Linked DNA regions of Neorhizobium galegae bv. orientalis str. HAMBI 540. The protein of the gene in region 2 interacts with the protein of the main gene of each other region in a pairwise test. Links are inferred from orthologs where the notes say so. Each region holds a gene or a part of one and is shown on either strand. Other genes may lie near its edges. The genes, in order: trkA, ptsN and RG540_RS01355.

Region 1 (10,337 bases), 1.5 Mb from region 2 along the record:
ATCCGGAAGAGGCGCTTCGCGGCACGAATACAAAATTCCGGCGACGGTTCAATTATATAGAAACATCTCTTCAACAATCGAATGAGACGCTGGAGGCTGCCACGCTGGAACGCATGGAAGAACTCTGGCAGGCCGCCAAGGCGATCGAACGGAAGCTCGACTGACGGGTGCGTTGGCCAGCCAAGCCGTCAGGACATGATCGTCTCCTGATCCTCAACGCACCGACAACCGCCACGATGGACGGCGATGGCAATTTCTATGCCGTTCGGCCAGCGGTAACGACTTTCTCCACGCGGTTCTGGAAGAAGCGATTGAGCGCCGTTCGGGAGGGTTTTTCCACGAGGTAGAAGCTGACGAGCGCGACAAGCACGGCAGCCAGAAGCAACAACGGGGTTGGAGCCGCTCCCTCGCGATAGAGCTTGTAGAAAGGCTGTTGCCACAGATAAAGCGAGAAGGACCACAGGCCCGCATAGGTGAGAAGCTTGGCGGACAGGATCTTGCGGAAGACCGGAGCCGCGCTGTCGATCGTAGTGATCGATAGCGCCAGCATGGTGGTCGACAGGCCGAAGGAGAGGACCTGAAAAGGCGCCATTTTAGCCACGACCGCGATCAGCAGCGCCAACGGGGATACCCACCAGGGGGCCTGACGCTTGCGAAGCAACAGCCACAGGCCGCCGGCAATGAATATCCCGGCGACGGAGACGTCGCTGCGCCAATGGGTATACAAGACGCTGGCGCCGAGTTCGGTGCGGATGAGGCCATTCAGCGTTGCCGCGGCGCCAAGGGCGATGATGAGAGCGCCGACCGGAAACAGTCTGCGGCGGGACAGGAACGCGACACCTGCCAGAAGGATATAGGCATGCTCCTCGACGCAAAGCGACCAGAGATGATCAAGCAATGCCACCGGATGGGTATAGACCATGGCATAGTTAAGCGTGAACGTCAGGGCCAGCAATGCTGCAACGGGGCCATGCGAGATCTCGCTACCCTGGAAAGCAAGCGTGGTGATGACCACGAATGCGAAGAGAGCCGGATAGATGCGTGAGAAGCGCCTGAAGAAGAAGGTCGGCAATTCTGCCCGCTTGACGAACAGGATTTCGGACATCAACCGGCCGGACAAGACAAAGAACAGGTCTACACCGAATGTACTGAACCCGGGCTTGAAATCATCCAGCCAGAAATGGCCGACGATCACGAAGATGACCGCAATACCTCGCCATCCGTCGAGATAGTCCAGATGTTTTCCGGTCTCTTCGTGCGGCTGACTCTGTATCATTACGCCACCTTGTTGCCGGCCCGTGAATGAGAACTGCGGGAATCGCGGCCGTCCTCGTCGGCTTATGTTGCACCGCAAAAAACGGGCAACATCATGGCGCTGCCGCCCGGTACCAAGTCACGTAACCGGGCTTCCTATCGTTCCCAGTCTTCCTTGTCCGCTTTTGGACCATTGCCGAGCTTGCGCTCGAACTCGGCAGCCTCGGCTTCGGACATGCGGACATCCAGGGTCACCGAACCGTCCTCGTTGTCCTCGCGGCCGTCGACGACGGCATTGCCGTAGACCCAGGAGACGAGGCCAAGCTTTTCCGGCGGGATGGTGATCGAGGTTTCGGTGAGAACGCCGGAAAGGCGTTTCGAAATCTCGTCCATCAGGGGCTCGACGCCCTCGCCCGTGATCGCCGAGACCGCCATGACGTTCTCGCGGCCGACGGCGCGTTCGGCGATTGCCTCGTGGGCCTCCGGATCAAGCCGGTCGATCTTGTTCCAGACCTCGATGATGCGAGCGGCTGCTTCCTTCTCGTCGATGCCAAGATCGGCAAGGATGCGCATCACGTCGCTGGCCTGCGCGGCATTGTCCGGGTCGGACATGTCGCGCACATGCAGGACGAGATCGGCTTCCAGCACCTCTTCCAGCGTGGCGCGGAAGGCAGCGACCAGGTGGGTCGGCAGGTTGGAGATGAAACCGACCGTATCGGAGAGGATGACCGTGCGGCCATGCGGCAGCTTCATGCGGCGCAGCGTCGGATCGAGGGTGGCAAACAGCATGTCTTCGGCGAGCACGCCGGCACCGGTGATGCGGTTGAACAGCGTCGACTTGCCGGCGTTGGTATAACCGACCAGCGCCACGATCGGGTGCGGCACCTTGCGGCGTTTGGCGCGGTGAAGCTGGCGGGTGCGCACGACTTGTTCGAGCTCGCGCTCCAGCTTGACGATGCGCTCCTGCAGCAGCCGGCGGTCGGCCTCGATCTGGGTTTCACCCGGGCCGCCCATGAAGCCGGCGCCACCGCGCTGGCGTTCAAGGTGGGTCCAGCTGCGGACCAGGCGGCCCTTCTGGTAATTGAGATGCGCCAGATCGACCTGCAGCGTGCCTTCCTTGGTGGAGGCGCGGCGGCCAAAGATTTCGAGGATCAGGCCGGTCCGGTCGATGACCTTGGCCTGCCATTCCTTTTCGAGATTGCGCTGCTGCACCGGGGTCAGCGGATGATCGACGATGACGAGGCCTGCGTCGTGCTCGTCGAGCAGCGCCTTGATTTCCTCGATCTTGCCGCTGCCCATCAGCGTTCCCGGACGCGGCTGGCTGATCGGCACGATCAGGCCCTGGACGATCTCCAGGTCGATCGCTCGTGCCAAGCCGATCGCCTCTTCGAGGCGGGCTTCATTGGAGCGCTGCGGTGCGGGTGCCTGACTTGAGTCGCCCTGCCCGGCCTTCGACCGTGCCAGCTTGAGGACCGGCACGATGACGAGCGCGCGCATGTCGTCCCGGCGCTTTTCAGCCTCCGGGACCATGGATTCGTTGGAAGTATCGCGATTTGAAATCTGTTCTGTCCTGTTAGGCGGCGTTCTCTTCGGTTTCGAACATCTGCATGGGCTGGCCCGGCATGATGGTCGAGATCGCGTGCTTATACACGAGCTGAGAATGGCCGTCACGGCGCAGCAGGACGCAGAAGTTGTCGAAAGAGGTCACGACACCTGTCAGCTTGACCCCGTTGATCAGGAAAATCGTCAGGGAAATCTTCTGCTTGCGAACGGTATTGAGAAATAAATCCTGCAGGTTCTGAGAACGTTCCGCCATAGCGCCGCTTCTTTCTTTTTTGCCGGCGAATAGCCGGGATCATGATCAAGCTTGATAAGAGGCGACCGGAAAGCGCCCCGTGCTTCCCTTCCCCGATGTTTGACTATCAAATCGCCGTCTTTTCCGCAACGTCGAAAAAGGTGTCGCGAATACTTGACGACACGGTGCCCGGATGGCCGTTGGCGACGGGCTTTCCGTCGATTTCGACGATCGGCACGCAGATCCCGGTGGCGGAGGTGAAAAACACCTCGCGGGCGGCCAGCATCTCTTCCGTCTTGAACTCGCGCTCGACGACCTTGAGGCCGAGCTTCTTTGCGACGTCGATGAGCGTCGTGCGGGTGATTCCCTTCAGGATGCCGTGTTCGGCCGGGCGGGTGACGAGTTCGCCATCCGGCGTGACGATCCAGACATTGGAGGACGCGCCTTCCATGACGATGCCATCGCGGTCGATGAAGATGGCGTCCTGGGCACCGGCTTCCTTCGCCTGCTGCTTGGCGAGCACGTTCGGCAGCAGGCCGACCGTCTTGATGTCGACGCGGTCCCAGCGGTTCTCGGGCAGAGTGATCACCTTGATGCCGTTTGCATATTTCTTGGCGGCGGCCGAGGGATCGGTGCTCTTGGCAGTGATCGTGATGGTCGGCGGCGTGCCCTCGGCGGGGAAGTAGTGATCGCGGCGGGCGGCGCCGCGGGTCACCTGCATGTAGAAGATGCCGTTCTTGACCCGGTTGCGGCGGAGCACTTCGCGGATGACGAAAGTGAGCGCTGCGCGGCTCATGGGAGCGGCCATCCTCAGTTCGCTCAGCGAACGATCGAGGCGGCTCAGGTGGCGGGTCAGGTCGACGATCATGCCGTGACGCACTTCGCAGACCTCGTAGACGCCGTCCGCGAACTGGAAACCGCGATCCTCCACATGCACCGCAGCTTCGGAATGGCGAACATATTGTCCGTTCACATAGGCAATTCTCGACATCGATATCCCCTGCTCTCTTCAGAATGCTGGTCAGAAATACTGGATGGAAACGCGGAAAAGCTGTTCCACATGGCGCACGGCTTCGGCGGCGGCAAACAGCACCACCCGGTCTCGCGCCTTGATCCTGGTGTCGCCGTTCGGGCGGATCACCGCCTCGCCGCGATAGATGGCGCCGATACGGACGCCGTCCGGCAGGTCGAGCTCGCGGAAAGCCCGGCCGACCAGCGGCGACGTTTCGAGCGCCTCGGCCTCGATGATCTCGGCAGCACCATTCTGCACCGCATAGACCGAGCGGATGCGGCCCTTGCGGACATGTTGCAGGACGCGGGAGATCGTTACGGCGCGCGGATTGATCTGCGCATCGATGCCGAGCGCGTCGGTGACCTGATGGAAGGACGTGGAGTTGATCAGCACTAGGTTCGACTTGCAGCCGAGCGATTTCGCCATGACCGCGCCTAGGATGTTGATCTGGTCGTTGTTGGTCAGCATCACGATCAGGTCGGTATCCTGGATATCCGCCTGGGTGAGGATGTTCTGGTCGAGCGCCGAGCCGTGCAGCACGATCGTATTGCGCAGCTGCTCGGAAACCGCCATCGCCTTGTCACGGTCGCTCTCGATGATCTTCAGCCGGGTCCTCGGCTGGTGTTCCTCGATGGTGCGGGCGACGTAATAGCCAATATTGCCGCCGCCGGCGATGATGATGCGGCGTGCCTCCTGCTCCTCGTGTCCGAACAGGCCGAGCGTGCGGCGAATGTGTTCGCGCTGGCAGATGACATAGGCGAGATCGCCGACCTCGAGCTCATCAGCCGAACGGGCAACGGTCAGAACACCGTCCCTGAAGATGCCGACCACCGTCGCCATCAGGTCCGGGAAGAGGTCGGAAAGCTGATGCAGGGGCGTGGCGACGACCGGGCAATCCTCCATGCACTCGATCGCCACCATGGCGATGTGATCCTCGGCGAAGCGGACGACATCGGTAGCGCCGGGAAAGGATATCCGACGCAGCACCATCTTGCCGACCTCGATCTCCGGCGAGATCGTCACGTCGATCGACATGTTCTGGCGGCTGAACAGATCGGCATATTCCGGCTTCAGATAGCTCTGGGCGCGGATGCGGGCAATCTTGGTGGGCACGGAGAAGAGCGCCTGCGCGACCTCGCAGGCGACGATGTTGACCTCGTCGTAGAGGGTCACCGCGATGATCATGTCGGCGTCTTCGGCACCAGCCTTTTCCAGCACGTCCGGATGGGCGCCGTGGCCGACATAACCCTTGACGTCGAGGGTCTCGGTGATCGCGGCGATCAGGGCCGCTGAGGTATCGATGACGGAGACGTCATTGTCCTCCTGCGACAGCCGTTCGGCGATGCCGTAGCCCACCTGCCCCGCGCCGCATATGATCACTTTCATAGGTTACATACCGGCATCGGCTACACACCGAGCGACTTGAGCTTGCGGTGCAGTGCCGAGCGTTCCATGCCGACGAATTCCGCGGTGCGCGAAATATTGCCGCCGAACCGGTTGATCTGGGCGATCAGATAATCGCGCTCGAACATTTCGCGGGCTTCGCGCAGCGGCAACGTCATGATGTGGTAGTCGCCCTTTGCCGACACCTTCGGCAACATGTCGCCGAGGTCGGTTGGCAGCATGTCGGCAGAAATCGGCGAATCCGGGCCGTCGGAGCGGGCGAGGATCATCAGCCGCTCGATATTGTTGCGGAGCTGGCGGATATTGCCCGGCCAATCGTGGGCCTGCAGGACGGCCATGGCGTCCTCGCCGATCTTGCGGGGGCGGATACCGGCCTGCTCGGAAATCTGGCGCATGAACATATCGACCAGGAAAGGAATGTCCTCGCGGCGTTCGGCGAGCGCCGGCACCTTGACCGGCACGACGGCCAGCCGGTGATAAAGGTCTTCGCGGAACGAGCCGTCGGCGATCAGGCTTTCGAGATTGTAGCAGGTCGAGGAGATGATGCGGACATCGACCTTGACGCGCTTGGAACCGCCGACGCGCTCGAACTGCTGGTCGACCAGCACGCGAAGGATCTTGTTCTGCGTCTCGCGCGGCATTTCGCCGACTTCGTCGAGATAGAGGATGCCGCGATGGGCCTCTTCCAGAGCGCCGATCTTGCGCGCCTGGCCGGGAGCGCCTTCGGTGCCGAACAGAGCAACCTCCATGCGATCGGGCGTGATCGTCGCGGCGTTCAGCGCCACGAACGGACCGGCGACGCGCGACGAGCGCTTGTGGATCATCCGCGCCACCAGTTCCTTGCCGGAGCCGGAGGGGCCGAGGATCATCACGCGGCTGTTGGTGGGCGCGACCTTTTCGATCGTCTGGCGGAGCTGCGAGACGGCAACGGAGGTACCTACCAGCTCGGCGGCGTCGCCGGTGCGCTTCTTGAGCTCGGTCACCTCGCGCTTCAGCTTGGAGTTTTCGAGTGCCCGCTCGGCGATCAGGATCAGACGGTCGGCCTTGAACGGCTTTTCGATGAAGTCGAAGGCGCCGCGCTTGATCGCCGACACCGCCGTCTCGACATTGCCGTGGCCGGAGATCATCACGACAGGCAATTCGGGATGCCGGCTCTTGACTTCGTCGAGCAGCGCCAGGCCGTCGAGCCTGGAGCCCTGCATCCAGATATCCAGGAAGATCAGCCGCGGCACGCGATCGGATATCGCTGCCAGCGCGCTGTCGCTGTCATGTGCCGTGCGGGTTTCATGGCCCTCATCGGACAAAATACCTGAAACGATATCGCGGATATCCGCCTCGTCATCTACGACCAGAATATCAGACGCCATAAGCCAATTCCTTGTTATTATCCGTTCCCGGCACGACCGCCTGCTCCAGATGCGGCAGCAGCACCCTGATCATGGCGCCCTTGCCATGATCGAAATCGGCGGGAGCATCGTGGAGTTCGAGCTGCCCGCCGTGTTCTTCAATGATCTTCTTGACGATGGCGAGGCCCAGTCCCGTGCCCTTGTCGCGCATGGTCATGTATGGCTCGAGGATGCGGTGTCGATTTTCGCTCGGCAGGCCGCTGCCATTGTCAATGATGTCGACCACATAGGTGTCGCGCTCCGCATCGTAGACCGAGCGCACCTTGACCTTGCGGCCGTCGCGTTCCTGATCGCTCGGCACCGCCTCGATCGCCTCGACGGCGTTCTTGATGAGATTGCCGAAGGCCTGGCCGAGCATGCGCGCATCGAACATGCCCTTCAGCGGCTCCTCGCCGAGTTCACGGATGAAATCGACATGGGTCGTGCCCATCTCGCGCAGGAAGATCGCGTCGCGCAGGATATCGCGCAGATCGGCCTCTTCCTTGGCGGGTTTCGGCATGCGGGCAAAGGAAGAGAATTCGTCGACCATGCGGCCGATATCGCCGACCTGGCGCACGATCGTGTCGGTGCACTGGTCGAATACGGCGCGGTCATCCTCGGCGATCTGCTTGCCGTAGCGACGCTTGAGGCGCTCGGCGGAAAGCTGGATCGGGGTAAGCGGGTTCTTGATCTCGTGGGCGATGCGGCGGGCGACATCCGCCCAGGCGGTGGAGCGCTGGGCGATGACGAGATCAGTGATATCGTCGAGCGTCACGACATAACTGTCGTGCGCGGCGCGCTGTTCCTCGCGGGTGACCTGAACCGACAGCGTCCGCTCCTTGCCGCCGCGCATCAGGTTCACCTGTTTGCGGAATTCGCCGCGGGCCCTGCTGCGCGCCTCGGTGAGGACGTGGTCGATCTCGGGCGCAACATCCTGCAGCTTCTCGCCCATCAGCTTTTCGGCGGGAACGTCGAGGAGATGTTCCGCCGACGGATTGACGATGGTGATACGGCGGTCTTCCTCGACGCCGATAACGGCAGCGGTGACGCCGGATAGTACCGCCTCAATGAAGCGGCGGCGGTCATCGACCTCGTCCTTGGCTTCGAGGATCTCGTCGCGCTGGCTGCGTATTTCGGAAATCATCTTGTTGAAGGTACGCGACAGGCTGCCGACGTCGCCATCGGCGGCGCGCACCGGCACGACGACGTTGAGATTGCCGGTCGCCACGCTGTCGGCGGCGCTGATCAGCAGCCGGATCGGCCGGACGATGCGGTCGGCGACCGCGATCGCCGTCCAGATCGCCGCGAGCAGCACGATCAGCGCGAAACCGAGATAGAGCACCGCAAAGGCGATCTGCAGCGATGTGCGGCCAGCCTCCATCGCCTGGTATTCGGCGGTGTTCTCCTCCATCAGCCGCATGGCCGAGATGACCTTCGGATCAACGGCGCGGATCGTATAGAGATAGGAGCCCGGAATGGCATCGAGCTTGATGACGGCGCCGACGAGATTGGTGACACCAGGCGGGATCAGGGTCGGCTGGCCGGCCGCCGCGGTCTTCAGCGCATCCGCCGGGATCGCCGGCAGCGGCTTTTCGGTCTTGATGTCGGCCTGAACGATCGCCTGGCCGTCTTCGCGCACCAGGAAGGCGCCGAGCATGCCGCGGCCGCGTGCCTGGCGGGTCATCAGCTCCACGAAACCGGTACGGTCGAGATAGAACATCGGCCGGTTGCGCTCGAGGTCGTTCGACATCGACACCGTCTGGCCCTGGAGATAGCTGGCATTCTCGAGCATATAGGCGCGGGCGACGTCCTGGGAGGACTGCACGATCGACTGGGTGCGCAGCGAGAACCAGCGGTCGAGACCAACATTGAGCGTGAGGCTGGCGAAGATCGCCACCAGAACCGCCGGGGTGATCGCCACGATCGAGAACAGCACCACGATACGGACATGCAGGCGGGCCGCGGCGCGGCCGCGGTTGCGCGCCTTCACCAGCCGGACGATCTCACGGCCAATCAGATACATCAGGCAGAGGATGAAAAGCGAATTCAGCGCAGCCGACGCGATCACCACATTGGTGGTCGGGGCGATCGGGGTCAGGCCGAGCAGGATGAACAGCGTCACCGACGCACAGATCAAAGCTCCGCCGGCGAGCAGAAGGCCGGGGAGCGCGAAGGACGCGCGCCGATCCTGCACTGACACCAATGGCTCGTCTTCGGCCATCGGCGCTGTTACGCCTTCAGTCATCGAATCCACTCCGATCCCCAAAACCCTCGCGGGAGATCATTTCAACCCGGTCAGACCGAGCGAAGCGACAGCCACTTTCCAGAAAAAGGGCCGGCCTACCCCCTCGACGGCCGCCACTCCGTCGAGCATTCACCAAACCCTGCGTGACCTTTAAGCAACGCAATGTGGCGAAAATGCAACGATGAGCGGAAGGTGTCAAGCAGCTGGGAACAAACTAACGCATCAGGCGCCACGAGAGCTGCGATAGACCGAGACACCCAGTTCCCGGATCTTCTTTCGCAGGGTGTTGCGATTGAGGCCGAGGAGATCGGCCGCCTTGATCTGGTTGCCGCGAGTGGCCGTCAGCGCCGCCAGGATCAGCGGATATTCCAGCTCCGTCAGGACGCGATCGTAGAGGCCGGGCGGCGGCAGGTTATCGCCGAAGCTCGCGAAATAGCTGCGCATGTTCTCTTCCACAGCCTGCGCGATGGTGAGCGAACCGTTGCGCGTGCCCATTTTATCGATCGGGCTGTCGGGAACGTCCGAGCGCAGCTCCGATTCGATGATCTCGCGGCTCATGACCTCCTGCGGATACAGCGCCATCAGGCGGCGGACCAGGTTTTCCAGCTCACGCACGTTGCCCGGCCAGGCATAGGCCTTCATGAGATCCAGCGCCTCGGTGTCGAAACGCTTGCCGTCGAGTCCCTCCTTTTCGGCCATCTGCATGAAATGGCGAACGAGATCGGGAATATCCTCGGCGCGGTCGCGCAAGGGAGGCAGGCGCAGCGGCACGACGTTCAAGCGGTAATAGAGGTCCTCGCGGAACAAGCCCTGGTTGATGAGGTGCTTCAGGTCCTTGTTGGTGGCCGCGACGATGCGCACGTCGGTACGGATCGGCGTGCGGCCGCCGACAGTGGTGTATTCGCCCTGCTGCAGGACGCGCAAAAGACGCGTCTGGGCGTCCATCGGCATGTCCCCGATCTCGTCGAGGAAGAGCGTACCGCCCTCGGCCTGCTCGAAGCGGCCGGTGGAGCGGTTCTGAGCGCCGGTAAACGCGCCTTTCTCATGCCCGAAAAGTTCCGATTCGATCAGGTCGCGCGGGATAGCAGCCATGTTGATCGCCACGAACGGGCCGTTGCGGCGCTTGCCGTAGTCGTGAAGCGCACGGGCGACCAGTTCCTTGCCGGTGCCGGACTCACCGGTGATCATCAGCGTCAGGTCGGTCTGCATCAGACGCGCGAGGACGCGGTAGATTTCCTGCAT
Region 2 (10,226 bases):
AGAATGGCCAATGCACATAGACGCCAAAGCCCGGCTCGCCGGTATCGGGCAGAAGGGTGTCGCGCAGAAGGGGAGCGGCTGAGTTCAAAATGCCTCAAGCCTCCAGGCAGGTTTCGACGAAACGCTTGAAGGCACGGGCGCGATGCGAAAGCGCTTCCGGTTCGCCAGGTTTCCAGCCGTGTTTCTGATCACTACTCATTTCACCGAAGGTAATATCATAGCCTTCCGGTTGGAAGACCGGGTCATAACCAAAACCCTGGGTGCCGCGCGGCGGCCACACTACAGTGCCTTCCACTTCGCCCCGGAACATTTCCGTGTGTCCGTCAGGCCATGCGAGACAGAGAACGCTGACAAAGCGGCAACCGCGCTGTTCCGGCTTGGTCGCGCCGCGTTCTTCGAGCGCCTTCTCGACCTTTTCCATCGCCATCTGGAAATCGCGGCTGCCATCCTCACGCTCCGCCCAGTTGGCGGTATAGACACCCGGCGCACCGTCGAGCGCGTCGATGACGATGCCGGAATCGTCAGACAGTGCGGGCAGGCCGGAGGCCCGGGCGGAGGCGAGTGCCTTGATCGCGGCATTTTCCTCGAATGTCGTGCCCGTCTCGTCCGGCTCTTCGAATTGCAGTTCGGCGGCGGATTTGGCCGAGAAACCGAAGGGGCCGATCAATTCGGCGATTTCGCGGATCTTTCCGGCATTGTGGCTGGCGACGACGATCGTCTTGGTATCGAGCTTGCGCATGATAATTCCTATTCGATATTCCAGAGCCTGGGCTCTGCGCATTCCAGGCTGTTGCCGGCCGGATCGCGGAAATAGATTGAGCGGGCACCGTTCGGCCAGCGGAAATCGCTTTCGATGGCAATCCCTGCCTTGTTGAGCTTTTCCCTGATCAAGTCAATCGCGTCGCCGGTCATGCGAAAGCAGATATGCCCCGGTCCCATCGAGCCATGTGGCGGTACGGGTAGCGAATCGGCGGGCGGTGGCTTGATCGTCTCAGCCGGATTGAAGATCAGCAGGATGCCCGGCCCACAACGAAAGAACACATGTCTGGTGCCGGCGCGCCGCACCTTCTCTAGGCCGAGAATGCCGCCGTAAAATGCTTCGGCGGCATCGAGATCAGCGGCGTAGAGCGCGGTTTCGAGAATGCCTTCAATCAAACCGCACCTCTTTCAGGTTCAGGCAATCGCCTGCTTCTGCATCGCCACCAGTTCCTGGGTACCGTCCTGAGCGAGCGCCAGCAGCTTCAGGAACTCTTCCTGGCTGAAGGGCTTGCCTTCCGCCGTGCCCTGCACCTCGACGATTCCGCCGGAACCGGTCATGACGAAATTGGCGTCCGTCTCGGCAGCCGAATCCTCGATATAGTCGAGGTCGATTACCGGCTGGCCGGCAAAGATGCCGCAGGAGATCGCCGCGACATGGTCCTTGAGCACCTTGTCGACCTTGGTCATCGAGCGGGCTTCCATCCACTTCAGGCAGTCGTAGAGCGCAATCCAGCCACCGGTGATCGAAGCGGTGCGCGTGCCGCCATCCGCCTGGATGACGTCGCAGTCGATGGTGATCTGCTTTTCGCCGAGTGCTTCGAGATCGATGACGGCGCGCAAGGACCGACCGATCAGGCGCTGGATTTCCTGGGTGCGGCCGCCCTGCTTGCCGGCGGCGGCTTCGCGCTTCATGCGGTCGCCGGTAGCGCGCGGCAGCATGCCGTATTCGGCGGTGACCCAGCCCTTGCCGCTGTTGCGCAGCCACGGCGGCGTCTTTTCTTCGAGGCTCGCGGTGCAGAGCACATGCGTGTCGCCGAACTTGACGAGGCAGGAACCTTCCGCGTGCTTGGAGAAATTGCGCTCGAACGAGACCTTGCGCATCTGGTTCAACTGTCTGCCTGAAGGCCGCATGTTTCACTCCCTGGATTTCTGTTTCCGCCTTCTACGGCCCCGGCCAAGCTTTTGCAAAGAAAAAGCCCTAATGAGTGTACGAGCGAATGATCGTGGCTGGCGCAATTTTCCCTTTGGAGAAGGCGCGTCGAATGACTATATTTTATCGAATGATCAACGGAACGGTGAAGGTCTAGATGGGATTTTCGGCATCGACGGGTAGGGACAGCGGCTCTGTGCTCGATGACCGTTCGCGCGAAATTTTCCGCCGCATCGTGGAAAGCTACCTGGAAAACGGTGAGCCGCTGGGCTCCCGCAATCTTTCGCGGTTGCTGCCCATCTCTTTGTCACCGGCTTCGGTGCGCAATGTGATGAGCGATCTTGAAGAACTCGGCCTCATCTATTCCCCGCATATCAGCGCTGGCCGCCTGCCGACCCAGTCAGGGCTCCGGTTTTTCGTCGACGCCTTCATGCAGGTCGGAGACCTGTCTGCCGAGGAGCGTGCCAACATCGACCGGCAGATCCGCCCGGCCGACCGCGACCAGCCGATGGAAAGCCTGATGGCGGAGGCAAGCCGCATGCTCTCGGGCGTCTCGCGCGGCGCCGGCATCGTCATCACCACCAAGAGCGATCCCGTCCTCAAGCATGTTGAGTTTATCCGCCTCGAGCCGACCAAGGCGCTCGCCGTGCTGGTCGGTGATCACAATCAGGTCGAAAACCGTATCATCGAGCTGCCCGCCGGCGTGACGTCGTCGCAGTTGACCGAAGCGGCCAATTTCCTCAATGCCCACCTGAGTGGCCAGACCTTGCCGGAACTGCGCGGCCAGCTGAAGACCCTCAAGGACCAGGTTCAGGGAGAGCTTTATGCGCTCTCGCACGAACTGGTCGAGCGCGGTCTTGCGGTCTGGTCCGGCGACAGCGAGGAAGGCAAACCGACCCAGCTCATCGTCCGCGGCCGCGCCAATTTGCTTGAAGGCCTGGCGGATGTCGCGGATCTCGATCGTTTGCGGCTGCTTTTCGATGATCTCGAAAAGAAGGACAGCCTGATCGAGATTCTCGATCTCGCAGAAAAAGGGCCGGGCGTCCGGATCTTCATTGGCTCTGAAAACAAGCTGTTTTCCCTCTCTGGCTCCTCGCTCATCGTGGCGCCCTATCGTGACGGCGAGGACCGGATCGTCGGTGCCGTCGGTGTCATCGGGCCGACGCGGCTCAACTATTCCCGTATCGTGCCGATGGTGGACTACACCGCGCAGCTGCTTGCCAGGCTGTCGCGCTGAATTTTGCGGCCGGACCGCCCAAGTTTCCCAGCAAGCCTTGATTTTTCCACCTTAAACCTCGATATCGGGCACAAATCCAAGCCCGTAAATCGAAGCCAAGAATAACCGGAGACCGTCATGACCGACGAAACCAACAAGAACGGACCTGACGCAACTGCCGCGGAGAACACTGCGGAAGCCGTAGCATCTGCTCTTGAGGACGCGGCCAACCAGAAGAATGCCGAGGCGCCTGCCGCCGAACCTGATCCGCTGGAATTGCTGAAGGCCGAAAACAACGAGCTGCGCGACCGTTTCCTGCGGCTTGCCGCCGAGATGGATAACCTGCGCCGCCGCACCGAACGCGAAATCAAGGACGCTAAGTCCTACGCCGCCGCCGGCTTTGCGCGCGACATGCTCGCCGTTTCGGACAACCTGCGCCGGGCGCTGGACGCCGTGCCGACCGAAATGCGCGCCACGGCAGATGCCTCGCTGACCACGCTCCTGGAGGGCGTCGAGATGACTGAACGCTCGATGCTGTCCGCTCTGGAGCGCCACGGCGTGAAGAAGATCGATGCTGAAGGCCAGAAGTTTGATCCGAACTTCCACCAGGCGATGTTCGAAATCCCGAACCCTGCCGTCCCGAACAATACTGTCGTCCAGGTCGTTCAGGCCGGCTTCACGATCGGCGAACGCGTCCTGCGCCCCGCCATGGTGGGTGTCGCAAAAGGTGGTCCGAAGTCGGAAGCTTCGGCAGAAACCGCCGGTGAGAAGAGCGCCTGAAGCCTTTGAGGAGCAGGGGTAAAGCCTGCTCCTCATTTTACGCCGGCCGGTCCCCGTTGATGTTTCATCGTCTGATTGTCGATTGTTCTGATCGGTCGAGTTTTCGCGCGTAACCCCTGCAAAATACGGCTCAAAAACAAAACCGCCCGGCGCTTTGACAGCGGCCGGGCAGTTTGTTTCGTCCCCACGAATGCATATGCCGTCAGGCGGCGTGGTTGGCTTGTTCCTCGTTGAGGAATGCGTAGATCGCCGAAGCGGAATCGGTCTTGCGCAGCTTGGCGACGAGATCCTGGTCGCGCAACACGCGGGCAATACGCGACAGGGCCTTCAGGTGGTCGGCGCCGGCGCCTTCGGGCGCGAGCAGCAGGAACACCAGATCGACCGGCTCGTCGTCGAGCGCTTCGAAATCGACCGGGGCTTCAAGGCGCGCGAAAATACCCTTGATCGACGAGATGCTGTTGAGCTTGCCGTGCGGGATGGCGATGCCGTGGCCGACGCCGGTGGAGCCGAGCCTTTCGCGCTGCAGGATGATGTCGAAGATTTCTCGTTCACTCACGCCCGTCAACTTGGAAGCCTTGACCGCCAGCTCCTGCAATAGCTGCTTTTTGGAGTTTACCTTTAGGGCAGGAATAATCGCATCTTGCTGCAGCAAATCTGCCAATGCCATTCTCTTCATCCTTCGTGCCGCAAGAGCTTGTGCCCTAGGCGAAGGGGAGCGCCGTCTCCGACGCTCTCCCCAAGTTGTTAGTTCTTGATATTGGTGGAATCGATCCAGCCAATATTGCCGTCATTGCGGCGGTACACAATGTTCAGATGTTCCTTGCCGGGGCTACGGAACAGAAGAACAGGCTCGTCTGTCATATCAAGTGCCATGACGGCGCTTGCGACCGTCATCGTCTTCAACTGCTTCGAACTTTCCGCGACGATGGTCGGCGCGAAATCCTCGGGCACTTCCTCCCCTTCATCCGGTACGCTGTCCATAACAGTGTAGGCAACTTCCGCATAACCATTCACATGGTTGCCGGCATGATGATCCTTGAGCCGCCGCTTGTAGCGGCGCAGACGTTTTTCGATCCGCTGTGCTGCGGCGTCGAAACTGATCTGCGGATCATTCGCCTCGCCAGCCGCATGCAGGACGATCCCGGTATCGAGATGCACCTTGCAGTCGGCAGAAAAGCGCGAACCAGCCTTTTCCACGATGACTTGGCCTGAATAGCCTCCGTCGAAGTATTTTGTAATCGCTTCTCCGATTTGGTCCTCGATCCTTTGACGGAACGAATCGCCAATTTCCATATGCTTACCGGATACACGCACACTCATGGAGTTCTTCCTTCTTGTCGTGACTTGCGTGTTCCAGTCTACGCCAAGCCGTCCCCGCATCCAAGCCGTTCACATGCGACTGGGCCAAATTGCTGCAATCGATGCCTGTCTGGATAATGGGATACGTTTCGTGCCATGTCCCGTGCAGTTGCGGCGGGCTTCTAGCGCCCGATGTTTTAAATGTCAACGGCAGCGGGCCTCGGGATTTCTACGTAGGCCTGTGGAAACCCGGGTGTTTCGCCGGTTTCTCAGAACGCCGCGACCCCGGCGATCGCGCGCTTTTCGCGACGGCGCTGGACGGAAGAAGGAATGTTCATCGCCTCGCGGTACTTCGCGACGGTCCGGCGCGCGAGCTCGACCCCGCCGCGTTTCAGGCTGACGACGATATCGTCGTCGGAGAGCACCGTCTCAGGCGTTTCCTGGGCGATCAGCAGGCGAATCCGATGGCGCACGGCCTCCGCCGAATGGCTGTCGCCGCCTTCTTCCGCCGAGCCGATCGACACTGTGAAGAAATATTTGAGCTCGAACAGCCCCCGCGGCGTCAGCATGTATTTGTTGGAGGTGACGCGGCTGACCGTCGATTCATGCATCTTGATCGCTTCGGCGACGGTCTTGAGGTTGAGCGGGCGCAGGTGATCGACGCCGTGGATCAGGAAGGCATCCTGTTGCCGGACGATTTCGGCCGCCACCTTCATGATCGTCTTGGCCCGCTGGTCGAGGCTGCGCGTCAGCCAATTGGCATTCTGCATGCATTCGGAAAGAAAGTTGTGGTCGTCCCCGTTTTTCGGGCAGTGCTTGGACACCGTCTGGAAATAGCTGTGGTTTACCAGGACACGCGGCAGGGTGTCCGGATTGAGCTCGACCACCCAGCTGCCGTCGGGCGCTGCGCGCACGACGATATCCGGCGAAATCGTCTCAGACATGCCGCGCTCGAAGCCGGCGCCGGGCTTGGGGTTGAGGCAGCGGATTTCTGCCAGCATGTCGATGAGGTCTTCGTCGTCGACGCCGCAGATCTTTCGAAGCGAGGCGAAGTCGCGTTTGCCCAGCAGATCCAGATGTCTGATCAGCGCATCCATGGCCGGGTCGAGTCGGTCCTTTTCCCGAAGCTGGATTGCCAGACATTCGCTGAGCGATCGCGCGAAGACGCCCGGCGGATCGAGCGTCTGCAGCGAGCGGAGGATGGCTTCTACATTCTCGACGCTTCTGCCCAGGCGGGCGGCAATCTCCTCGATGTCGCCGAGCATATAACCGGCCTCGTCCAGCTGATCAACGAGATGTTGGGCAATCAGGCGGTTGGCCGCATCGATGATCAGGAAAGGGATCTGCTGGTTCAGGTGGTCGCGCAGCGTCACCTGACCGGCGACGAAATCATCCAGATCGTAGTCTTCGCCAGACTCGCCGCCCGGCATCGATTTCCATTGGCTGAGCAGCTCCGGCGCATCGGCGCGCCGCGCCGGACCATCGTCGGGAAAGACGTTCTCGAAGCCCGTGTCGAGCCCTTCGCCGAGCCTTTCGGCGCTGATGGAAGAGGACCCCTCGTACCAGCCGCTATCGACTTCGGCCACTGCCGAACTCTCGCGGTCTTCAGTCGGGGCAAAGTCGTCGGCGCTGTCGAAGCCTGTTTCCGCGTCGTTTTCGCTCTCGTTTGACGTAATTTCGAGCAGCGGGTTCTTTTCGACTTCCTGGGCGATGAACTGGTTGAGTTCGAAATGCGTCATCTGCAGCAGCTGGATGGATTGCATCAGCTGCGGCGTCATCACCAGCGATTGGGTTTGGCGTAGGAAAAGATTAGCGGATAAACCCATGGCGGACGCGAAACTCCCGTGCAATCCCCTTGAACCACCCGGTCATGGATGGCGGACGCTCGCTTTCGGCCAAGCCTCCACAAGGCCAAATTTGCATCTGGCACAAGAATTGCTTTTTTGAAAGATTTGGTCAAGCGCTGCAGTGCGGGAAAGTAAATTTCTTTGGCGCGCTGCAGCGACCGGAACAGCGTCTAGAGGCTGAACTTGTCGCCGAGGTAGAGGCGGCGGACGTCCGGGTTGTTGACAATGTCGTCTGCGCGGCCGTGCGTCAGTACTTCGCCCGCATGGATGATATAGGCCCGGTCGATCAGGCCCAATGTTTCGCGGACGTTGTGGTCCGTTATCAGAACGCCGATCCCGCGTGCCGTCAAGTGGCGCACGAGGTTCTGGATGTCGGAAACCGAAATAGGGTCGACGCCCGCAAAAGGTTCGTCGAGCAGCATGAAGGCAGGGTCGGTCGCCAGCGCTCGGGCAATTTCAAGACGTCGGCGCTCACCGCCGGAAAGCGCAACGGCCGCTGTTTTCCGAAGTTGGCTGATATGGAACTCTTCCAGCAGCTCGTCGAGTTTACGTTCCCGCTCGTCCCTGTCGGGCTCGTGGACTTCCAGCACCGCGCGAATGTTTTCCTCGACTGTCAGGCCGCGGAAGATCGATGCTTCCTGCGGCAGATAGCCCACGCCCAACCGGGCGCGGCGATACATCGGCATGCGGGTGACTTCGTTGCCGTTGATCGCGATCATGCCTTCGTCCACCGGCACCAGGCCGGTGATCATGTAGAAGCAGGTCGTCTTGCCCGCGCCGTTCGGCCCGAGCAGTCCGACGGCCTCGCCACGGCGCACGACCAGCGACACGCCGTTGACGACGCGACGCGTGTCGTAGGTCTTCGAAAGCCCATGCGCGACCAGCGTACCCTCGTAGCGCGCTTTATCGCGTACGACGAAGGGTTCGGGCGCGGACGGCTTCCTTGCCGACAGACTGGTGATGAACGGTATTTTCACGTCAAATGTCTATTATTGCTTTGGCCGCGATTTCGGGTCGAGCAGGATCTCAACGCGCCCGCCACAGGCGTCGAGCTTGGCCTGGCCGGTTTCCATCAGGACGGTGAGTTTGCAACCCTTGAAGACGTTAGGGCCTTCGGAGAGCACGACCTGCTTGCCGGAAAGCACGAAGGTTTGGGATTTCATGTCGAACTCGCCCTTCTCGGCGGTCGCCTGCTGCGTTCCCGAGGTCAGAAATACCGTCTCGTCGAGGAATATCTTGTCGATATTGGCGTTGCCCGAGGTCACCGAGCCACCTTCACCCGTATAAAGAACCGTCATCTTGCCCGCCTTCATCGTGGTCGTGCCCTGCACGACCTGGACGTTGCCGGTAAAATAGGCCTTCTTTTCCTGCTCCTTGATCTCGAGTTGGTCACTCTGGATCTGGATTGGTTGGTCGCCGGAAAGCTTCAGGCCTTCCATCTGGCTGGTGGTCGTCTGGGCATGTGCGGTCGCTGCTAGACAGGAAATAAATCCTGCCGCGATCAGAACTGCGGCATTGCGTGTAAGAAGGCGGCGATTGATCATGACGGCCGGGCTCTATTTGCCTTGGTTGCGAATGGTGGCTGGATCGAGATGGACGCGAACCTGGCCTTTGAAGGTGATGGTATGTCCCTTATCCGTTATCTTTAAAGACTCTGCAACGATAGAGCCTTCTTTCATGGCGATATCGACGTGCTCGGGTGAATTCATCACACCAGCGTTGATATCGAGATGGGCGGATTTGAAGCGGGCGGTGATCCCGTTGCTCAGATTGACATCGAACGGGGAGTTGAGATCGAGCATGTCCGTGCCGCGGTCGAAGTCGGCGCCGGTCGCGATGACCCGCGCGATAACGTCGTCGTTGACCGGCACGGCGGCCTTGACGTCCTCAAGCGTGATCATGTTCGAGTTCTTGATATCCTGCAGCGCACGGTTTGCGGTCATCGAGTAGCTGATGCCGTCCTTGTTGCGGCCGGAGATCGCCGGTCGTTCCATGACGATCTTTCCGTTTTCGATCCGGGCGTTTTCAATCGAAAGGTTTTCCGGCAGGTAGGCGCGGACAATCGAGATAGCGATGAAGGCGGCCGAAATCACGCCGGCCAGGATCGGCAGCAGTATCTTGAGTTTACGCACGAGCGAGGAATGCGCCAGCGCCGCCTGATAGGCATCCGCGCGCGGCTCCAGCGCCGCAGTAAAGCCTGCCGTTTTTCGAATATGCTGCAGCATGAGTGCCGGGTTGTTCCTTCTAGCTCGTCTCCATGCCCATCTCGGCAATGCCGATGGAACAGGTAGGAGCTTTGCTTTGTCCGCCAATATGGTTTTTATTCAATCAACAAACAATAATGGGCAACATAAAAACGTGATGTGAGCCGCTGCAAAACACGCTAGAGAGCCTATTTAGCAACGACGGTTCATCTCGAAGGGTGATTTTATGGATCAAATGGCAATCGCGGACCGGCGCTCCCTGCGCCGCAAGCTGAGTTTCTGGCGGGTCGTTGCTCTTGTTTTTTTGGTCGGCATCGGTTTTGCGCTCTACCGTGCCGTTGCCGGCGAGAGTGCCGGATCCGCCTTGCCTCATGTCGCCCGCATCGAAATCTCCGGTTTGATCACCGATGACAAGGAATTGCTGGAGCGCCTCGCCAAGATTGCCGAGAGCAGCCAGGCCAAGGCGTTGATCGTCTCGATTTCCTCGCCGGGCGGGACGACCTATGGCGGCGAGCGCATCTTCAAGGCGATCCGCAAGGTTTCCGAAAAGAAGCCGGTCGTTTCCGATATCCGCACGCTGGCCGCGTCTGCCGGCTATATGATTGCCACCGCCGGCGACCAGATCGTCGCGGGCGAAAGCTCGATCACCGGTTCGATCGGCGTCATCTTCCAATATCCGCAGGTCGATGAGGTGATGAAGAAGATTGGTGTCTCGCTGGAAGAGATCAAGTCGGCGCCGCTGAAGGCCGAGCCGTCGCCCTTCCATCCCGCGAGCGAGGAAGCCAAGACGATGATCCGCAGCATGGTGATGGACAGCTATGCATGGTTCGTCGATCTCGTTGCCGATCGCCGCAAGATGCCGCGCGACGAGGTGCTGAAGCTCGCGGATGGCACGATCTTCACCGGTCGCCAGGCACTCAACGTCAAGCTGGTCGACAAGCTTGGCGGCGAGGAGGACATCCGCGACTATC
Region 3 (10,696 bases), 270 kb from region 2 along the record:
TGTTTCTTAGTATTCCCCTCCGGGCTGGCGTCAAGCGCGAAATCTGGCATTTATCAAGGATGTAACGGGGCCGTGAGCGTGGCAGGCGGTCAGACGGACTTGATTTCCGGCCGGACGGTTGGCCTGGCCGCCTCGTCCCCGCCGGCCGCGACCTGATTGCGACCGTTGTTTTTTGCCCGGTAGAGCGCATAGTCGGCGCGCTCGAACAGTTCCGCAGTTGTCAGCTTGGCGCCTGCTGCGGGATAGAAAGTCGCGGTGCCTATGCTGATCGTCACGTGCCCCCAGGGAAGGTTCTTCTCGTGTGGCAATTGAAGGCCGGCGACGCGCTGGCGGATGTTTTCCGCTGCCTTCAACGCACCGGCGCCATTCGTATCCGGCAACAGGACCGCAAGTTCCTCGCCGCCATAACGAGCGGCGAGATCCTTCGACCGGCGGATCGAACCGCGCACGACGTTGGAAACCGCACGCAGACAGTCGTCGCCGGAGGCGTGGCCATAGGTATCGTTGAACAGCTTGAAGTGGTCCGCGTCGATCATCAGAAGGGAGAGCGGCGCGTGTTGCTGTGCTGCCTGCAGCACCATGTCCTCGAAATGGATGTTGAAGGAGCGGCGATTGGCGAGCTGGGTAAGTTCGTCGGTATTGGCGAGCACATCCAGCTCTTCCTGGAGGCTCTTCTGGCGCGTGACGTCGCGTGTGACGGCAACAATGCGGATATCGGTACCGCCGGTGCCGCCCGGCAGCCTGTTCAAAGTGGTTTCGAGCCAGATCTGCTTGCCGTCGGCCCGTTTGCGCCGGACGATCATGTTTTCCCTGGTCGACCCTTCCCGCAGCCGGGCCATGACCTCTGCGACGGCACCGTGATCGTCCTCATGCAGGTTCTCGAGAATATGAGTGCCAAGCATCGTCTCGGCGTCGACGCCGAATATCTCCCGGACGGATGGCGACAGATATTCCCTGATCCCATGGCCGTTGAAGCGCTGGATCAGGTCGGCTGAACCTTCCGCAAGCAGGCGGAATTCCGCTTCGCGCGCTACCAGCAGCGCCTCGCTCGCCCGCCGCAACATTACCTGCCGCCGCCAGCGCCAGACCAGGAAGCCGGTGATCGCCACCAGGATAAGGCAGGCAATCCAGCGTATTCGCGCGCCCTTCATCCAGGTCGCCAGCGCTTCGGACTGGGATACGGCAGCAAGCCCGACCAGGCCGCTGCGCTCGCTCTGAGAAAAGCCGCCTATCCGTTGCAGGCCATCAATCGGAGAGACGTAGTGATAGGAACCGGAATGCCGTTGGCGGAGATGGTCCGTGAACAGATCGTAGTTCGAGATGCTCGATCCCAGCTGTGTCTGGAGGAATGGGGCACGCGCCAGGACGACGCCGTCGCGGCGAACCAACAGGAACGAACCCTCACTGCCCAGGCTGAAGCCCTGAAAGAAACTGGTCAATTCGGTGAGGATGAATGCCGCCAGCGCAACGCCGCCGAAACTTCCGTCCGGGTTGCTGATCCTTTGCGTGACGGGCAATATCCACTGTCCGTTCAACTTGTTCTTCAACGGCCTGCCCAATACGGGTTCCTGCATGTCGGAGGATTGGTGGAATACAAAATACTCCCTGTCCGAAAAATTCATGCCGCTGGCGTCGATCGAAGACGATGTCGCGACCATTTTGCCATCGGCATCGATGACGGCGAGGGCGTCGAGCCAAGGGGTGGTATCGACCTGGCGTTTCATCACCTGGGTGATCTTTGCCGGCATGTCCACCACGTCGCGTTCCTGCTCGATCCGGGTGATCAGGGCCGCCAGCGGAAACCTCGCCATGTCGACCGTGTCGTCGGCATGTTGCACCAACGCCTTGGCCGTCTGGACCAGGCCCGCCTCGATGCCGGCGACCTGGGACCTCCAGCTGGAATATTCTCCCCAGGCGATCAGGCCGACGAAGCCGGAGACGGCAAATGCAACGGCGGCAAACGTCCTGGCGGGCAGGAATTTGATTGCACCTATCATCTCTCTCTCCCAAACCGACGCAACAGGGCGCCCCAGGAGTTGCGATCCGCCGGTCAAGGACATTAGGAAGAAGTCGTTTACGTTCGCCTAATCCAACTTACCTGTATTTTAATCATGGAATTGCTGGGCAAAGCCTCGAATGAACGTCCTGCACACCGGTAGCTCGCCGAATGGCTGCAGCCACCTCCTCTTCACGCACGCGCCGCGCGATGCAGGACAAGATGTTCAGATGGTCGGGGCGGTTTTCCGGATTGAGAAGCAGGAAGACAAGATCGACTGGCAGATCGTCCACCGCCTCGAAATCGACCGGCTTCGCCAGCCGCGCGAAAAGGCAGAAATGCCGATCGAGGCCCTGCACGTTTGCATGCGGAATGGCAATGCCGGCACCGATCCCCGTCGAACCCAGGGTCTCTCGATTGGTCAGCACCCGGACGATCTCGCCGGCATCGAGCCCCAGCCTTTCGGCGGCCAGCGCGGCGAGTTGCCGGATCAGGATCGCCTTCGACGGCGGCGCCAGATCCAGCACGATATTCTCCGGCGGGAGATAATCCCGAAGTTTCATGGGGTCATGTCCATTGATGGAAATCGCAGCGCCTATTGGCCTTCGTGCAACCGATAACCGACGCCGGTCTCGGTCAGGATGTATTGCGGCTGATCGGGCGCTTTCTCGATCTTCTGGCGAAGCTGGCGCACATAAACACGCAGGTACTGCACATCAGTCAGGCCGTCCCAGACATGTTCGAGGAGGAACCGATGGGTCAGGACTTTGCCCGCATGCTGCACCAGGATGCGCAGGATGTCGTATTCCTTCGGCGACAGCTTGATCTCCTTGTCGGCAACCTTGACGATGCGCTTGACGAGGTCGACCGAAAGCTCGCCGGTCTGGAAGACTGGTTTTTCGCCCTGTGTCTGCATCCGATGGCGCAGCGCCACGCGGATGCGGGCGACGAGTTCGTTCATGCCGAAGGGTTTCGCCACATAGTCGTCGGCGCCGAGTTCGAGCGCCTTGACGATGCCGGCCTCGTCGGTGCGACTGGAGAGGATGACGATCGGCAGATCCAGCCCCTCGCCCCGCCATCTGGCCAGCAGATCATGGCCCGGCATATCCGGCAGGCCGAGATCGAGGATGATCAGGTCCGGCTTCTCGGACTTGACGAGATCAATCGCGACCTTGGCGTTCATCGCCTCACTGACGGCATAACCCTGGGTGGAGAGGCCCACGCGCAAGAGCTTGCGGATCGGCGGCTCGTCATCGACGATCAGGACGCGCACCGCTGTATTGGTCATTCCTGTTCTCCCAGAATCGGCGTTTCGGCCGGAACCGGCATTCGGATCGTAAAGATCGCACCGGGACGATCAGATCGGTTGGACGCCCTGATCGTGCCGCCCATGGCCTCGATGAAGCCGCGGCAGATGGAAAGGCCAAGCCCCGTGCCGGCCCGCACATGGTCGCCCTTCCGCACCCGATAGAAACTATCGAAGATGCGCTCCAGATCGTCGGGCGGGATGCCCGGTCCTTCATCCATCACCGAGATAAGAATTGAACCGCCATCCTGCCAGCCACGGATATCGATGACCGTGTCTTCGGGCGCGTACTTGGCGGCATTGTCGATGAGGTTGAACAGAACCTGCTCGAACAGGACCGGATCGACCTTCAGCATCGGCATGTCGGCGGGAATGCCGACATTGAGCTTGTGGGCGGAGACGATCTTCGCCGCCCGGCTCAAGGCCGTGCCAACGATATCGCCGGCGAAATGAAAGGCGTAGTTCGGCTCCATGGCGCCGGAGCCGATGCGGGTCATATCGAGCAGGTTGGAGATGAAACGGTTCAGCCGCTCGGATTCGTCGACGACGCTGGTCAGCAGTTCGGCACGCGCTTCTTCCGGAATGTCGGCGCCAAAATCCTTGAGCGTGCCCGCCGACCCCATGATCGCGGCAAGCGGCGTCTTCAGGTCGTGCGAGATCGAGGTGAGCAGCGCGGTGCGCAGGCGGTCTGTCTCGGCGGCGAGCTTGGCCTTGTCGACGTCGGAGACCAGCTGGATGCGCTCGATCGCCAACGCTGCCTGATCTGTCAGCGCATCGAACAGCCGCTGCTGTTCGGGGGTGAGCAATGGTCCCTGCTTGTCGTTGTCGAGACCGATGACGCCGACAGCTTCGCGGCCGGTGCGCATCGGCAGATAGAGACGTTTTGCCCCAGGCAGCGTATCGGCGGCGCGGCCGGCCGGGCGGTTGTGCTCCCAGGCCCATTTGGCGGCAGCGATATCCGCATCCACCAGCGTGTCGTCCGGCGGATAACCGGCCTTGACGGCGATCGAGCCATTCTCCGGCAGCAGGATGACGACGCGGACTTTCAGCATCGAGGCTATCTGGAAGGCGGTCGCCCAGAGCACGTCGTCCAATGTGCCGGTGCCGGCGAGTTTCTTCGAGAAGAGATAGAGGTCTTCGGTGGTGCGTGCCCGCTGGCGAGCCGCCGCCGCTTGGCGCTGCACGGCCGCCGTCAGGTTGGAAGCGACGACCGCGACGCCAAGATAAAAGAACAGCGCCACCAGGCTTTCCGGATCCCGGACCGTAAACGTGTAGCGCGGTTCGAGAAAAAAGAAGTTGAAGGAGAGCGCCCCGGCCACCGAGGCGAACAGGCCCGGCCCCAGCCCGCCGCGCACCGCGGCCGCCAGCACCGCCATCAGGAAAACGAGGGCAAGGTTGCGGACGTCGAGCGTCTGGTCGAGCGCAGCACCGGCGATGATCGCGAGAGCCACAAAGATCGTACTTTTGACATAGGGCTTGAAGCGGAAAGCCTTGGGCAGCTGCGCCGCCTTCAGGCCACGTTTCGGTTCGCCTTCCTTGGTGTCGCCGGAGATGACATGGACGCTGATATCGCCCGCATAGCGGATCAGGTCATAGGTGACCGACCCCTGCAAGATCTGCCGCCAGCGCGGTCTGGCCGGGCGTCCGACGACGATATGGGTGAAGTTGTTGGCGTTGGCATAAGCGATGATCTCGCGCGACGGCTGCAGCGCCGGCAGCGTCACGGTCTCACCGCCGAGTTGTTCGGCCAGCCGCATGTTGGCCGCCAGCCGGTCCTTGTCCTGTTCGGGCAGATTGACCGACTGCGGCGTTTCGAGATGCAGCGCCGCCCATGGCGCCCGCAGGCGATCGGCCTGGCGGCGCGCGTACCGCACTAGGCTCGCGCCGTTCCTGCCGTGGTCGAGGCAGACAAGCACCCGATCGCCGGCCGCCCAGGGGCCGGAAATGGCATGCGCCTGCATATGGTTCAAAAGCTGCTCGTCCACCCGCTGGGCGGTGCGGCGCAGCGCCAGTTCGCGCAGTGCCGTCAGATTGCCGGGGGAAAAGTAGTTCTCGATGGCACGCCGCGCCGTCTGCGGCACATAGACCTTGCCGTCGTTCAGCCGCTTGATGAGGTCGTCGGGGGTGATGTCGATGATTTCGACGTCGTCGGCCCGGTCGATGATGCTGTCCGGCACCGTCTCGCGTACCCGGACACGGGTGATCTGTGCCACCACGTCGTTCAGGCTCTCGACATGCTGGATGTTAAGGGTCGAATAGACGTCGATACCTTGGCCGAGGATTTCCTGCACATCCATGTAACGCTTCGGATGGCGGCTTCCGGCGGCGTTGGTATGGGCGAGTTCGTCGACCAGGACCAGAGCGGGGCGGCGCGCGAGAATGGCGTCGAGGTCCATTTCGTCGAGCTGCTGGCCACGATAGTCGATCGCCTTGCGGGGTACGATCTCGAAGCCCTCGACCAGCGCCTCGGTTTCCTGGCGGCCGTGGGTTTCGACCACGCCGATCACCACATCGAGACCATCGACTTTCCGGGCGCGGCCGGACATCAGCATCTCGTAGGTCTTGCCGACGCCGGGCGCCGCTCCCAGAAAAATCTTCAGCCGCCCGCGCGCCTCACGCTCGGCATGCTCCAGAAGCGCATCCGGCGAAGGCCTGTTCTCACTCTCGCGACTGTCGTCGGGCATGCTTGGTCTTTCGTGTCAGTGGGTGGCGCCACCCTCACCCGGCCTCCGCTGCGCTCGGCCACCCTCTCCCCGAGGGGAGAGGAGGAACGGCGACGCCGCGGCATATATCTTCTCCCCTCGGGGAGAAGGTGCCGGCAGGCGGATGAGGGGTACTCCGTCCCTTCACCGAGTCATAGGAGCATCAAGCGCCATATTCAACGCAAGCACATTGACCACAGGTTCGCCGAGGAACCCGAGTTCGCGGCTTTCGACATGCTGGTCCACAAGCGCGCGAACCGCTGCCTCGTCCATTTGCCGTGCCTTGGCGACGCGCGGCACCTGGAAGTAGGCGGCTTCCGGCGAGACATGCGGGTCGAGGCCGCTGCCGGATGCGGTGACGAGGTCGATCGGCACGTCCGCGTTCGGGTTGGTGGCCTTCGCGGCTTCGTAGTCCGTCTTCACCCGGTCGATCAGCTTGGCGCTGGTCGGGCCGAGGTTGGAGCCGGAGGACGAGGCGGCGTTGTAGCCGTCGCCGGCGGCCGACGGGCGACCATGGAAATACTGGTCGCTGGTGAATACCTGGCCGATCAGGGCCGAACCGACAACGGTTCCGTCCTTCTCGATCAGGCTGCCATTTGCCTGGGCGGGGAAAACGGCCTGGGCGATGCCGGTCATGGCGAAGGGGTAGATCAGGCCGGTAATGGCCGTGGTGGCGACGATCATGACGATCGCAGGGCGAAGTTGCTTGAACATTGTCATTTCTCCTTAAGCGAGACCGATCGCGGTGATGATCATGTCGATCGCCTTGATGCCGATGAAGGGGACGATGATGCCACCGAGACCGTAGACGAGCAGGTTGCGGGACAGCAGCGCGCCGGCGCCAATGGCACGGTATCTGACGCCCTTCAGCGACAGCGGGATCAACGCGATGATGATCAGTGCGTTGAAGATGATCGCCGACAGGATGGCGCTTTGCGGCGTGGCCAGCCCCATGATGTTGAGCACGCCGAGCTGCGGATAGAAGGTCAGGAACATCGCCGGTATGATGGCAAAATACTTGGCGATGTCGTTGGCAATCGAAAACGTGGTCAGCGCGCCGCGGGTCATGAGGAGCTGCTTGCCGATCTCGACGATCTCGATGAGCTTGGTCGGGTCGCTGTCGAGGTCGACCATGTTGCCCGCCTCGCGGGCGGCCACCGTGCCGGTGTTCATGGCGACGCCGACATCGGCCTGAGCGAGTGCCGGCGCATCGTTGGTGCCGTCGCCGCACATGGCGACGAGCTTACCCTTGGCCTGTTCCTCGCGGATCAGCGTCAGCTTGTTCTCAGGCGTCGCCTGGGCAAGGAAGTCGTCGACGCCAGCTTCGGCAGCAATCGCTGCGGCCGTCATCGGGTTGTCGCCGGTGATCATCACGGTGCGGATGCCCATGCGGCGCAGTTCAGCGAAACGCTCGCGGATGCCGCCCTTGACGATGTCCTTCAACTGGACGACGCCGAGCAGCTTTCCGTCACGGGCTACGGCAAGCGGGGTGCCGCCGGCCTTGGCGATTTCGTCGGCGATCGCCTGCAGCTCGCGCACGATATCGGATTGCGGGCTGGCGGCGATCGCCGCATTGCCGGAGACCGGCATTGTGCCCGAGCCGACATAGGCGAGCACTGCATCGACGGCACCCTTGCGGATCCGGGAGCCTTCGAGATCGACGCCGCTCATGCGGGTCTGGGCGGTAAAGGGAACGAAAGTTGCCTTGAGGCTTGCCATGTCGCGGCCGCGGATCGCGTATTTCTCCTTGGCGAGCACGACAATAGAACGGCCTTCCGGCGTCTCATCGGCGAGCGAAGCGAGCTGGGCCCCATCGGCGAGATCCTGTTCGGAGACGCCGCGGACCGGGCGAAACGAGGTGGCCTGGCGGTTGCCGAGCGTGATCGTGCCGGTCTTGTCGAGGAGCAGCGTATCGACGTCGCCGGCAGCTTCCACCGCGCGGCCGGACATGGCGAGCACGTTGAAGCGGACGAGACGGTCCATGCCGGCGATTCCGATCGCCGACAGCAGCGCGCCGATCGTGGTCGGGATCAACGTCACGAACAAGGCGACGAGGATGATGATCGGGATCGAGCCGCCGGCATAGATCGCGAAGCTCGGGATCGTTGCGGTGGCGAGCACGAAGATCAGCGTCATGCCGGCGAGAAGGATGTTGAGCGCAATCTCGTTCGGCGTCTTCTGGCGCTCGGCGCCCTCGACGAGCGAGATCATCCGGTCGAGGAAGGTCGAGCCGGCAGCGGCCGTGATGCGGACGCGGATCCAGTCGGACAGCACCTGCGTGCCGCCGGTCACGGCCGAGCGGTCGCCGCCGGATTCGCGGATGACCGGGGCGCTCTCACCGGTGATCGCCGCTTCGTTGACCGAGGCGACGCCCTCGATGACTTCCCCATCGGAGGGAATGATGTCGCCCGGCTCGACGAGGACGACGTCACCGACCTTGAGGCTCGTACCGGCAACCATCTTGTACTGGGTGCGGTCGCTGCCCAAGAGCAGCTTGGCCTGGGTTTCGGTGCGGGCCTTGCGCAGCGAATCCGCCTGCGCCTTGCCGCGGCCTTCCGCGACCGCTTCGGCGAAGTTGGCGAACAGCACGGTGAACCAGAGCCAGATGTTGATCTGGAAGGAGAAACCGAGATTGCCGTTGCCGGCCGCGAGATCGCGGAGGAACAGGACGGTCGTCAGGACCGAGACCGTGGCCACGACGAACATGACCGGGTTCCGGGCAAGGGTCCGCGGGTTGAGCTTCTTGAAAGCATCGCCTGCGGCCGGAATGAGGATGCGAGTATCCATGATGCTCGCGGATTTTAACTGGCTCATAAGAGACTCCAGCGTTGAAAATGAGTTGGCTTGTCAATCGGGGCGACGAAGGGTCGATCAGCCGCGCAAGACTTCGATCACGAGGACAACGGCAAGAATGACCGCCGTCATGATAAAAATTGCATAGGATCCGTAGGGGCTCTGCTCACCCTTGCCTCGCTTCTGCGAGGCAAGGGTGGACTGTCTGCGGAGGGCTTTGCGGATGCTCATGGCATTGCTCCCCTCGGTACCTCAGAAGGTCTGGCCGGCGATCATGACCAGGTGTTCGACGACCGGGCCGAGTGCCAGGGCGGGCATGAAGGTGAGGCCGCCGACGATCAGGATCGTGCCGACGAGCAGGCCGACGAAGAGCGGGCCGTCGGTCGGGAAGGTGCCTGCCGAGGCCGGAACCGTTTTCTTGGCGACCAGCGAGCCTGCGATAGCAAGTGCCGGGATGATGACCAGGAAGCGGCCCATCAGCATGCCGATGCCGAGCGTCACGTTGTACCAGGGCGTGTTGCCCGTCAGCCCGCCGAAAGCCGAGCCGTTGTTGGCCGCAGCCGACGTATAGGCGTAGAGGATTTCGGAGAAGCCGTGCGGGCCAGCGGTGCCGATCGAGGCGACTGCGGACGGCAGCACCGTGGCGATCGCGGTGAACACCAGCATGGCAAGCGGCAGGCAGAGGATGGCAAGCACGGCCATCTTCATTTCCTTCGCCTCGATCTTCTTGCCGAGATATTCCGGCGTACGGCCGACCATGAGGCCTGCCACGAAGACGGCGACGATGATGAAGAGGATAATGCCGTAGAAACCCGCGCCGACGCCGCCGACGATGACTTCGCCGAGCTGCATGTTGATGAGCGGGATCAGGCCGCCGAGTGCCGTGAACGAGCCGTGCATGGCATTGACCGCGCCGCAGGAAGCCGCAGTGGTGATGACCGCAAACAGCGAGGACATGGCGACGCCGAAGCGGACTTCCTTGCCTTCCATGTTGCCACCTTCAAGACCGAAGGCATGCATCAGCGGATTACCGGCAGCTTCTGCCCAGTAGGTGATGCCAACGCCGGCGATGAACAGGATGCCCATCGATGCGAGGATCGCCCAGCCCTGACGCTGGTTGCCGACCATGCGGCCGAAGACGTTGGTGAAGGCAGCACCGATCGCGAAGATCGACAGCATCTGGATCATGTTGGAGATGTTGTCGGGGTTCTCGAACGGGTGGGCCGAGTTGGCGTTGAAGAAACCGCCGCCATTGGTGCCGAGCATCTTGATGGCAAGCTGCGAGGCGACCGGGCCGAGCGCGATTGTCTGCTTGGCGCCTTCCAGCGTCGTCGCTTCGACATAGGGCCCGAGCGTCTGCGGCACGCCGAGATAGACGTAGACCAGCGTCAGCACGATGCAGATCGGCAGCAGGATATAGAGCGTCGCGCGGGTCATATCGACCCAGAAATTGCCGATCGTTTTCCTAGCCCCTGGACCGGAGGCTCGTGAAAAGGCGCGGATCAGGCCGACGGCGATCGCCATGCCGGTCGCGGCGGACAGGAAGTTCTGCACGTTGAGGCCGACCATCTGGGTGAGATACGACATGGTGCTTTCGCCGCCATAGTTCTGCCAGTTGGTATTGCTGACGAAACTGACGGCGGTGTTGAAGGAAAGCTCGGGCGGAACGGCGCTCATGCCGGCCGGATTATAAGGCAAGCCGGCCTGCAGGCGCATCATCGCATAGAGCACGATGACGCCGAACAGGTTGAACATCAGCAGCGAGAAGGCATAGGAGGTCCAATGCTGGTCTTCGCGTTCGCTGGTGCCGGCCATGGCATAAAGTCCCCGTTCGATCGGAACGAGGACGGGTGACAGGAAAGTGCGCTCGCCTGAAAAGACACGCGTCATGTAACCGCC

Evidence for each region.
Region 1: the proteins of ptsN (region 2) and trkA interact in binary tests that used the Escherichia coli proteins (3 or more experiments, as listed by UniProt). The link is inferred for Neorhizobium galegae bv. orientalis str. HAMBI 540 from one-to-one orthologs.
Region 3: the proteins of ptsN (region 2) and RG540_RS01355 interact in binary tests that used the Escherichia coli proteins (3 or more experiments, as listed by UniProt). The link is inferred for Neorhizobium galegae bv. orientalis str. HAMBI 540 from one-to-one orthologs.

Annotation. Positions count from the first base shown.
Region 1 is NZ_HG938353.1:1,549,233-1,559,569, reverse strand. Bases 3,260-6,192 are described here. They hold trkA (Trk system potassium transporter TrkA), read right to left. Parts: upstream 5,448-6,192; coding sequence 4,071-5,447; downstream 3,260-4,070. Other genes in these bases: ntrX (nitrogen assimilation response regulator NtrX), read right to left, coding at 5,468-6,192; RG540_RS07965 (D-amino-acid transaminase), read right to left, coding at 3,260-4,040. Also shown: mazG (nucleoside triphosphate pyrophosphohydrolase), read left to right, coding at 1-164; RG540_RS07980 (acyltransferase family protein), read right to left, coding at 257-1,276; GTPase HflX, read right to left, coding at 1,411-2,784; RNA chaperone Hfq, read right to left, coding at 2,828-3,070; more of RG540_RS07965, read right to left, coding at 3,177-3,259; more of ntrX, read right to left, coding at 6,193-6,832; RG540_RS07950 (sensor histidine kinase NtrY-like), read right to left, coding at 6,822-9,095; ntrC (nitrogen regulation protein NR(I)), read right to left, coding at 9,318-10,337. UniProt on the Escherichia coli protein: Part of the constitutive potassium transport systems TrkG and TrkH. May regulate the transport activity of TrkG and TrkH systems. Binds to NAD(+) and NADH.
Region 2 is NZ_HG938353.1:3,910-14,135, forward strand. What follows is about bases 2,841-5,662. They hold ptsN (PTS IIA-like nitrogen regulatory protein PtsN), read right to left. Parts: upstream 4,573-5,662; coding sequence 4,108-4,572; downstream 2,841-4,107. Other genes in these bases: hrcA (heat-inducible transcriptional repressor HrcA), read left to right, coding at 2,841-3,146; grpE (nucleotide exchange factor GrpE), read left to right, coding at 3,264-3,905; hpf (ribosome hibernation-promoting factor, HPF/YfiA family), read right to left, coding at 4,650-5,225; rpoN (RNA polymerase factor sigma-54), read right to left, coding at 5,474-5,662. In the rest of the region: radical SAM family heme chaperone HemW, read right to left, coding at 1-88; rdgB (RdgB/HAM1 family non-canonical purine NTP pyrophosphatase), read right to left, coding at 95-739; RG540_RS00030 (VOC family protein), read right to left, coding at 748-1,155; rph (ribonuclease PH), read right to left, coding at 1,174-1,890; more of hrcA, read left to right, coding at 2,067-2,840; more of rpoN, read right to left, coding at 5,663-7,030; lptB (LPS export ABC transporter ATP-binding protein), read right to left, coding at 7,222-8,004; RG540_RS00070 (LptA/OstA family protein), read right to left, coding at 8,041-8,595; LPS export ABC transporter periplasmic protein LptC, read right to left, coding at 8,608-9,276; signal peptide peptidase SppA, read left to right, coding at 9,482-10,226. UniProt on the Escherichia coli protein: Seems to have a role in regulating nitrogen assimilation.
Region 3 is NZ_HG938353.1:276,061-286,756, reverse strand. The notes cover bases 3,081-6,372. They hold RG540_RS01355 (sensor histidine kinase), read right to left. Parts: upstream 5,987-6,372; coding sequence 3,281-5,986; downstream 3,081-3,280. Other genes in these bases: kdpC (potassium-transporting ATPase subunit KdpC), read right to left, coding at 6,149-6,372; RG540_RS01360 (response regulator transcription factor), read right to left, coding at 3,081-3,284. Outside these bases: RG540_RS01370 (diguanylate cyclase), read right to left, coding at 90-1,997; RG540_RS01365 (PTS sugar transporter subunit IIA), read right to left, coding at 2,110-2,559; more of RG540_RS01360, read right to left, coding at 2,592-3,080; more of kdpC, read right to left, coding at 6,373-6,718; potassium-transporting ATPase subunit KdpB, read right to left, coding at 6,731-8,818; RG540_RS32200 (hypothetical protein), read right to left, coding at 8,876-9,028; potassium-transporting ATPase subunit KdpA, read right to left, coding at 9,050-10,696. UniProt on the Escherichia coli protein: Member of the two-component regulatory system KdpD/KdpE involved in the regulation of the kdp operon. KdpD may function as a membrane-associated protein kinase that phosphorylates KdpE in response to environmental signals.